Haloferula helveola: one gene and its partner. The protein of the gene in region 1 interacts with the protein of each later gene in a pairwise test. Links are inferred from orthologs where the notes say so. Each region holds a gene or a part of one and is shown on either strand. Other genes may lie near its edges.

The links. Proteins that work in one complex are often made in the same cells at the same time.
Region 2: the proteins of cysK (region 1) and cysE interact in binary tests that used the Escherichia coli proteins (3 or more experiments, as listed by UniProt). The link is inferred for Haloferula helveola from one-to-one orthologs.

The regions. Positions count from the first base shown.
Region 1 is NZ_AP024702.1:5,350,663-5,354,774, forward strand. What follows is about bases 1,285-4,112. They hold cysK (cysteine synthase A), read right to left. Parts: upstream 3,265-4,112; coding sequence 2,305-3,264; downstream 1,285-2,304. Other genes in these bases: HAHE_RS20405 (hypothetical protein), read right to left, coding at 1,285-1,692; HAHE_RS20410 (hypothetical protein), read right to left, coding at 1,750-2,202; HAHE_RS20420 (phosphoadenylyl-sulfate reductase), read right to left, coding at 3,282-4,001; HAHE_RS20425 (NADPH-dependent assimilatory sulfite reductase hemoprotein subunit), read right to left, coding at 4,004-4,112. Also shown: HAHE_RS20400 (DUF7133 domain-containing protein), read left to right, coding at 1-1,232; more of HAHE_RS20405, read right to left, coding at 1,234-1,284.
Region 2 is NZ_AP024702.1:66,946-72,430, forward strand. What follows is about bases 1,265-4,180. They hold cysE (serine O-acetyltransferase), read right to left. Parts: upstream 3,203-4,180; coding sequence 2,327-3,202; downstream 1,265-2,326. Other genes in these bases: HAHE_RS00260 (hypothetical protein), read right to left, coding at 1,267-2,280; HAHE_RS00270 (Rrf2 family transcriptional regulator), read left to right, coding at 3,201-3,614; HAHE_RS00275 (PDZ domain-containing protein), read right to left, coding at 3,621-4,180. Outside these bases: HAHE_RS00255 (aldo/keto reductase), read right to left, coding at 64-1,179; more of HAHE_RS00275, read right to left, coding at 4,181-4,382; HAHE_RS00280 (hypothetical protein), read right to left, coding at 4,479-4,874; HAHE_RS00285 (sigma-70 family RNA polymerase sigma factor), read right to left, coding at 4,926-5,485.

The DNA.
Region 1 (4,112 bases):
TTCCCGGCGAAACCGAGTTCCTCGCATCGACCGACGAGCGTTTCCGTCCGGTCAATCTCTACAGCGCGCCGGACGGATCGTTGTACCTCGTCGACATGTATCACGGGATCATCCAGCACAAGACCTACATGACCAGCTATCTGCGGGAGCAGACGCTGTCCCGCGGTCTGGACAAACCCGGCTACGGGCACGGGCGGATCTACCGGATCCGGGCGCAAGAGGGACAACTGGAAAAGCCGGAAGACCTCGCCGGGCTCTCACCCGAAAAGCGGGTCGCGCTGCTTTCCCACCCGAATGCATGGCACCGGGAGATGGCCCAGCGTTTGATCGTCCAGAGCGATCCTTCCGTGTATGCGCCGCTGCTCCGCGACCAGATCAAGCCGGACAACGGTCTCGGTGCGATCCACTCGATCTGGTGCCTTGAGGGTCTGGGAGTCCTTGAAGCCAACGATCTACTTCCGGTTTTCACCTCGACCGAGGCGAAACTCCGCGCCAGCGCCCTGTGGGCGGCCACGCGTTTGCCGGATTCCCAGCTTGGTGCCATCGCGAGCGCGCTCGCCTCTTCAAAGGGCGACGGCGAGTCGCTTCCCTACCGAGCGAAGGTCCTTGGCAAGACCGGCGATCCTGCCGCCTTGGAAGCCCTTGCCAAGCTGCTGCTCGAATCCGGCAAGCAGCCATTCGTTCGCGAAGCGGCGGTGGCGGGCCTCTCCGGACACGAGCGGAGCTTCATCGATTCCCACCCCGAAGCCCTGAAGGACAAACAACTCAAGGGTTGGCTCGAACAAGCAGCGAAGGCTCCAAGCAAGAAGTCCGGCCCGAACCTGAAGGGCGCCGCACTCGCTTCCTATGGCCGCGGCAAAGAGCTCTACCACGGAGAAGCCGCCTGCGTCGGCTGCCACGGTGCCGACGGTGCCGGCTTGCCCAATCTCGGCCCGCCGCTTGACGGCTCCGAATGGGTCACGGGAGATCCGGAGCGCCTGCTGAAGATCCTGCTCCATGGGATGACCGGACCCGTCAAGGTCGCCGGGGAAACCTACAACCCGCCGGCCGCGATGCCCGGCCTTTCGTTCAACCCGGCGATGACCGATGCCCGTTTGGCCGACATCACGACCTACATCCGCAACGAGTGGGACAACAAAGCTTCCGCTGTGGAAGCGGGAACGGCCAAGAAAGTTCGTGCCGCTACTGCGGAACGTTCCGGCCGGCCGTGGACGGCGGACGAGTTGAAGTGAGTCACATCCCCTGCTGCCTCACCAATTCGGTAAGCTGCTTTTGGAACGACTCGATGTCCTCCGGTGACGGGCGGTAGCCGGGGGTGTCCGGGTCAAGGCCAGGACGCCCCATCTGATCGATCATCCAGATCGCACCTTCGCCGTCGGAGAACGTCACCTTGCCACTGACCATCGCACCAGGCACCGCGACGCTGTCCATCGTGACAGTGACGGAACCCCCACCTGCGGGAGCGGACTCCTCGACCACCGCCTCTTCAGGTTGGGCTTGGGGTTCCTCCTCCTTTTCTTCCTGGATCTGCACTCCGAGATCGAGCACAAGGAACCGCGCGTCCATGTAGGTGATACCCACACCGAACTCGTCCTTCAGGCGCTTTTGGAGATCGGCGATCGTCGCGCCCTCGGCGGCCCATTGATGAAGGGCGGACTTCTGGTCTTCGGTGAGTTGGCTGGCGCTGAACATTGCGGCGATTCAGAAACCCTCCAGCCGACAATCCAAGTCCAAATCGCGGATCCGGCGTCAGGAAGCGACGCCCTCCCGCCGAGCCTCGACCGCCAGACGGAAGGCCTTGCGGTCGCCATGACGGCGGATCGAGAACTTCACACATCGCCGCTGGCCCGGCTCAGGACACCATGTCGCCTGCCAGAAATAGTAGGTTTCCCCGTTCGAGGCGGACACGGCGACTTTTGAAACCCCTACCACGCCGGATGAGTTCCGCGCCGACTTCAGACAGATCCTCGGCGCCTGATCCTGCTCCTTGAGCCTCTCGACCAAGGCATCGCGCCATGCCTTCGCCGCACGATAGGACGCCCGGGATCCGCCACACTGCCGGTCGGCGAAGTACTTGCCGAACTTCTCCCCCCGACGTTGCAGCCGCACCTGCCAGCCGTGAGTGCTGGCACTCGGCAAGTCGATGCGCGCGATCGCATACGTGTCGTCAGGAGTCCACATGACGTTTCTGCAGCGGAGCATCGGCCCGCCGCAAATCCTTGTCAAACAATCGCCCCCTGAAACGCCGACGCGCCCCGTCCCGACATCGGAACGGAGCGCGTCAAAACCTTATCGAAGTGCGAATCAGACCTCTTCCACCGGAAGGTTCGACACTTCCTCGCGCATCTTTTCGGCGAGCAATGTCGAAAGGTAACGCTCGGTCGATGAGCATCCGACCGTAACAATGCGTTTCCCTTGGAACTCGGGACGCTTGGCGATCTCCATCGCCGCCCAGACATTGGCACCGGTGGAAATTCCCGCAGGCAGTCCTTCGTCCTGAGCAAGCGCCTGTGCGGTCGCGAACGCATCCTCGTTGCTCACCTGAACGGTGCCGTCGATGATGTCGACATTGAGGTTTCCGGGGATGAATCCGGCACCGATGCCCTGGATCATGTGCGGGCCCGGATCGCCACCCGAAATCACCGGGCTGGCCGAAGGCTCGACCGCGAAGGTCTTCATGTCGCAGCGGGATTTGAGCACTTCCGAGACACCGGTGATCGTTCCACCGGTTCCGACACCCGCTACGAACGCGGCGATTTCGCCACCCGTGTCCGCCCAGATCTCCTCAGCGGTCGTCTCGCGATGAACCTGAGGATTCGCAGGGTTATCGAACTGTCCTGGCCCGAAGGATCCTTCGTTCTCTTCGAGGAGCTTCTTCGACATCGCGATCGCTCCACCCATCCCCTTCGCACGGGGAGTGAGCACGAGTTCGGCGCCCAGCATCCGCAGCAGGACCCGGCGCTCGATCGACATGCTCTCAGGCATGACGAGCATGCAGCGGTAGCCCTTGGCGCGGGCAACAAAGGCGAGTGCGATCCCGGTGTTTCCCGAAGTCGGTTCGATGATGAGTCCGCCCGGCTTGAGCGAGCCATCCTTCTCGGCGGCCTCGATCATCGACTTTCCGATGCGGTCCTTCACGCTGAACAGCGGGTTGAAGAATTCCGCCTTCACGCAGATCTCGGCACCGAGATCGGCACCGACCTTGTTGAGACGGATCAGCGGGGTGTTGCCAACGGTGGCAACCATGTTCTCTGCAATAGCCATGATTGGGGTGGTTTGGGTTAGATTTGGAAATCGTTGTTGCCGGAGTCGAGGTGCAGCCCGCACTCGTATTTCTCGCCATTGAAGCGGGTGGCCTCGGCACTTTGCTCGGGATCGGCCGGTCGCGTGCTGTGCCAATCTCCCATGGTCACATAACCCTGCGACGCCAGCGGATGGGGTGGCAAGTCGTGATCATGCATGTAGGCGGAAACCTGGGCGTCCGCCCAGTCCAGGATCGGATAGACCTTGAGTGTCCGCTTCTGCGACTCCGCGAAAGGGCGGTCGGCCCGGGTGCTCGACTGGCTACGCCGTAATCCGCTCAGCCAGACCTCCGCTCCCAGCTCGGAAAGCGCGCGGGCCATCGGCTCGACCTTTGTCAGCAGGCCGTAGCGCTCCAAGCCCTCGCCTCCCTCTTCCCAAAGGCGCCCGTGCACCGCCTCCATCCGGGCCGCGCTCATCTGCGGCTGATAAACACGAAGATCGGTTCCGAAACGCTTCACCAATTCCTCCGCGTAGCGATAGGTCTCGGGGAATAGATAGCCGGTATCGATAAAGACGACCGGGACATCGGGCGCGTGCTTCGACAGGAGGTCGAGCATCACTGCCGACTGGATGCCGAAGCTCGTCGATGCCGCAAGACGACCTTCGAACCGGTCGCGTAGCAACCGGATCCGGTCGGGCGCGCTCAGGCCGGTCAGTTCGGACGTCAGGGCGTCCGCGGTTGGAGCGGTCGCTGACATGCTCAATTCTGAATGGCTTCCGGCTTGATGTTCTCGTGGAAGTCCGGCCCTTGGATGGTTTCGTTGACGTAACCGGCCCGGATCACGAAGTCCCCGAATCGCTCGCCCTCG
Region 2 (5,485 bases), 5.3 Mb from region 1 along the record:
GACATTCCTGTCGATGGGCAGAGGTCTTGATCGACAGAAGCGTCGATCCTCCGAACAGAACCGCTACCACTCCTCCCCGAGCCCGTAGCGTCCGGCAAGCTCAAGCAGGTCCTCGCGCATCGGCCATTCGTCCGGACGCTCGCTGACTTCGTGGCGCTTGCTGGCACCCTTCAGCATCATGCAGCCGGTGTTGTCACCGATCGCCTTCACCTCCTCGACTTCTTCTGGAGAAAGCCGGACGTCGGGCATCACCGCGAACTCGCGAATCCGGTCTTCGATCGGACGCGCATCGTCGCCCGCCTCCTGAATGAAGGTCGGCACGACGCACTCGACGGGTTTCTGGCTAAGGTTCCAAATTGCGGCGAACTCGACCATGCTCAGGCCGTGACGCTCGGCGATCGGCTTCATCTTTTCGATCTTCTCAAGACCGTGCTCGACCCAACCTTCGGGACGATACGCCCGATGATCGCCCGGCTTGAACTCGTGACCCGGCTTCATGTCGCCGAAGAACAACCCACCGAAGTCGACCACCCGCGTCAGCACCTTGACCCCGTGCTTTTCACAAGCGGGTAGCGCCAGTCCTACCGGCCATGGTTCGAGCGGATTCAGGATGAGCATCGCCCAGTCGATCAGGTCACCGAAGTTTTCGAGGCAGTGGATCACATCCAGCGTGAAGCCGTTGGCCGGGCCGGGTGCGATGCCGAGCCGATCGCTCAGACCTTCTTCCTTCAACGCGTTCATGCCTTCCCACACCGCCGGACTGGTGTAGCCCGCCTCATCGGGATTGTGGAGCATCACGAGATCGAAGTGGTTGGTCCGGCAACGCTCGAGCGACTTCTCACAGGCCATCCGCAGGTAGGCCTTGTAGCCTTCGGGACCACGCAGTTCCGGGTCGGTGAAGCGCGGATAGCCGCGGTTCCCCTGACGCTGACCTTGGTAGAAATCGTGCCCGAGTGTCCCAACAAGACAGTAGCTGTCCCGATCGATCCCAACGAGTGCCTCGCCGAGAAGTTCGTCGGCCTTGCCGTTTCCGTACACGTCGGAGGTCACGAAGGTGCGGAAGCCCGCCTCATAGGCCGTGCGGATGCACTCCATGTAGCGCTCCTCGCTCAGCGTCTCGCCGAAGTGCATGAAGCGTCCCCCGCTCCAGGTGCCGTAAGCAGTCGTGGTCAGATCCATGCGGGGGAAATAGTTCGGATGATCGCTGCGGTCAACGGCGTGAGGGAATCCGCGGGAATTCTGAGCGGATTCGGGAACTGCCGGCCACTACTCCCTCGGTGCCCAGACCCGGGACCGGATCTCCGAAACGCTCCCCTGCATCCGCGCGCGCGGACCACTGCCGCCGTCGGAGTCGACCGTCTGGACTGACTCGTATTCCTCCCGCATCAGGAGAGGATAGAGCAGCGAGGCCCAGATCCGGCCCTGCGTGATGGTGATCTCGGAATCGACCTTACGACCGTCGAGACCCGCCTGGTCGTCGAGACTGAGTTCGCCGACCACGGAAAAGACGCCGCAGGGGTGACCTCCCACCGCTTCCTCACCTTCGAAAACGAGCTCCACGCGACCCACCACGTTGTAGGGATCGAGCACCTTGACCGAACTTCCGGTTAGCACGATGCGATCGCCGGGCTTCCACTTCCGCGAGGACGAGAACCACTGCACACGAGGATGGGCACCGGACTCCACCATCATCATCGCCACCTGATCCTTGAGCGCGTCAGCCCAGACCACCTTCTTGAAATTCGCCTCCTGCCCCATCGAACTCGGCTTCCAGCCATCCGTGGTCAGCAGGAATTCCAGACTCTCGCCCTCCAGTTCGCGTCCCCCCTGCACGTCGGCCGCCGAATTCGGTGTCGCGTCGGGAGCCTGTTGCAGATGCTCCTTGTCCTTCTCCTCAATGATCCTCCGGCTCGATTTCACCAACGTCATCCGGTAACTGCCGGGCTCCTTCACGAAGGTGACCTCTGTTTCGATCTTGTGATTGAGAACGCTGATCTCCTTGCCGAGGGCGGAAGTCTCGACCTTCCGGAAATTGTCGAACTTCCGCGTGATGTTGAGCCGACCATCAATCTGGCTCGGGTAATCCAGGTCCCGTCGGAACGTGACTCCATCGGCCGACCGCTGGACTTGGGAGGCCAACGCCGGATCAACGTCGCCGCCGGGAGCGGGAGTTGATGAGGCGATCTTTCCACCACCGCCCCCAAACAGCTTTCCGGCCTCGTCACAACCACCCAACAAGAGCAGTGCGGCAAGCAGCGGAAGGCCTCGGAAAACACTCATGAATTGCTGGGATTCAAGCACCTAACGGGCGATTTGGCGAGCGCCATCAGGAGCTCCTTTCCTGCGCCCGCCGGCAGAGCAGGCTCTGGTCCATTTCGAGCGCCGGCGAATCCTCGCCGGCCTCGCCGACAATCTGCGCCGGAACGCCGGCAACCGTGGTATGGGGAGGCACATCCGCAAGTACAACGCTGCCCGCGCCGACTTTTGCTCCTTCTCCGATCTCGACGCGTCCCAGGATTTTCGCGCCGGCTCCAAGAAGCACGCCGGATCGGACCACCGGATGCCGGTTGCCGGTCTGCTTGCCGGTGCCCCCGAGCGTCACCTCGTGCAGAATCGAGACATCGTCTTCCACGATCGCGGTTTCCCCGACGACGAAGCTGGTCGCGTGGTCGAGCAGGATTCCGCACCCGATCCGGGCTGCCGGATGGATATCCACGCCGAACACCTCACTGGCGAGACTTTGGAAATACAACGCGAGATCGCGGCGGTCCCTCGACCACAGATGGTGCGAAATGCGATAGGTCGAGATCGCCATGAACCCCTTGAAGAAGAGCAGCGGCTGCAACGGCGTATCGCAGGCCGGATCCCGTTCGACGATCGCGCAGAGATCACGGGCGATACTCCGGACCAGCGATTCGTCCTCCCGCAAAATGCCCGCCAGCAGCGGATTCAGCTCCTCCCGGGTCATGTCCTCCCGGGCGAGCTTCCGCGCCAGACGCACTCCAACCGCCGAACCAAGGCACGGCTGATCGAGAATCACCCCTTTCACCAGCATCCGCAATCCGTGCTCTTCGTCGTGCACCTTGGCCGCGGCATCCCGGATCCGCTCCCATACCTCCGCGACATCGACCGATGCCGACCGGCAGATACGGACATCCTTCGCCCTTTCCCGAGCGTCTTCGCTGTGCTGCTTTGAATCCATGCGTATCTCCCAGAAGCTCGAGTATGCGTGCCGCGCGATGGCGCAGCTCGCCCGCCGCCATGACGGGCGCACGATTACACGCCTTGAGGAGCTTGCGCAACGGGAAGCCGTGTCCGCCAATTTTCTGGTACAGATACTCAATGACCTCCGGCGGGGCCAACTGATTGAGAGCCGCCGCGGCAAGGGCGGCGGATATCTGCTCGGCCGACAACCGGATGCGATCTCGCTGCTCGACATCGTCGAGGCGGTCGAACCGTCGCTGCTCGCGACATCGACGCAGCCGGAAGGCGATTGCGGAGCGGCTGTGAAGCGCGCGTGGGAGTCCGTGACCACCGCCACTCGCGAACAGCTTGCCGCCATTCCCCTCAAACAGCTCGCCGAACGCGGAGGCGAGCCGATGTACTACATCTGAAGCCGGTCAATCCCGGCTCCTGCCCGGCGTGACTTCCATCACCACGTCGACCGTGCCACGTCGCACCTTGACTTGGACCGACACCTCCGGGCGAAGAAGGTAGAAGGCGTTCACCGCGTCTCCGTAGTCGCGAATCCGACGCCGGTTGATTTCCAACAACACATCGCCGGCCTTCACACCGGCCCTACCTGCCGGCGAATCCGCTACCACCCGGCCAATCTCTGGCGGATCGGCGCCCGGCTGCAGCGTCAGACCGACCCATCCACGGGTGACGGAGCCGGTGCGGGCGCTCTCCAGCACATGATTCAGAACCTCGGCGGGAATCGCATAGATCGAGTCCTCGTCCGCAGGCCGGTGAGCGACCGCCGCAACCAAGCCCGAAGCATCGAGAAGAGGAGTGCCCGGCTGAGGAGCCGGACCATCGCCGTGACCGAGACGCAGCAGGGTAAACGGCAGGAAACGACCCCCGATTTCCTCAACCTGCGCCTCAATTCTCAGGCTGCCAGCCGCACCGGGAAGCTTGAGCACACCGCCCGCGGGAGCCTGACGGGAAAGATTCCAACCCGTTCCCAGCGGCGCGCTCGAACGGAAAACCACAAGTCGTGAAACCGGATCGACCACGGTTTGCGTGATGGGGCTCGGGGCTCCCACAAGCTGCACTTGCTTCGGATCTTTCCCGGCCACCGCGAGACCGATCGCTTCATGGCCACCCTGAATCACGAACGCAGCGGCGGATGGCGACTCGGAGCCGAAGCGGGTCTGCAACATGTCACCGCCAAGGCAGACGGCGATGCATCCAAAGAAGACGCCCGCGGCGACGGCACGCCGGGTTTTCCCGAGGGGGGACATCCGAAAGCGCCGCTCTTAGAACTCCTGCTCTCCGATCTTCCCTTCGGAAGACGGACGGAGATCAAGCTCGTCGAGCTGGGTCGGAGCCACATTCTCGACCGGGGCGACCACACGATGGTCAACGGCTTCCGGAACGATGGACTCCACTTCCTGACCGCGGGGCATCGAAATCACGATGGCGAGCACTGCGGCGTAGGCTACTCCGGCACCGTAGGCCCACTTCGCCAGACCCGGCTCGGACAGCCAGTCGGTGAAGCGCTGCCACAGGACCGAAACCCGGCTCCCCCGAACCGCCTCTTCACGGCGGCGTTGGTGGAACTCGCGAAGGAAATCCTCCATGTAACTCTCAGGCGGCCCTTCGTGGCGCTTGAGAGCAAGTAGGTTTCCGATCTCTTGGTCGCTGATTTTCACGGCGGCGAATAGTTAAAGAATCTAAACTTTTAACCAAAATGCAAGGATTTTTTAAAATCTCTGTTCCCAGAAGTCTTGCAAGTAGGTCTGAAGGTGCTGGTGGGCATAATGGAGACGTGATCGGACCGTCCCCACCGAAACCTTCAGGATCTTCGCGATCTCGGCGTGTGGCAGGCCCTGCACGTCGAACAGTGTCACCACCGTTCTGTGGGATTCAGACAGGCTCTGCATCGCTTCGTTCAATCTTTTCTGCAGTTCGTGGACATTCGCCTGCCGCTCCGGGTCGGCATCCCGACCCGTATCCACCAGTGCCGGATCCTGGTGAACCGACGAATCCATCTCGTTCAGACTCAGCCCCGTGCGCCGCTTCCGTTTTTTGAGGAAGTTGAGGGTCATGTTGACCGCGATCTGGTAAATCCAAGTGTAGAACGTGGACTTTCCCTTGAATTTCGGCAGCGAATGATAGGCCCGGGCAAAGACGTCCTGCAGGAGGTCGTGGGTATCCTCCTTGTTGGAAGTCATGTTGTAGATCAGGCCGTACAGCTTTTCGCCATACTTCAGGATCAACGCGTCAAACGCACGCGTGTCGCCCTCTTGGGCGCGCGTCACGA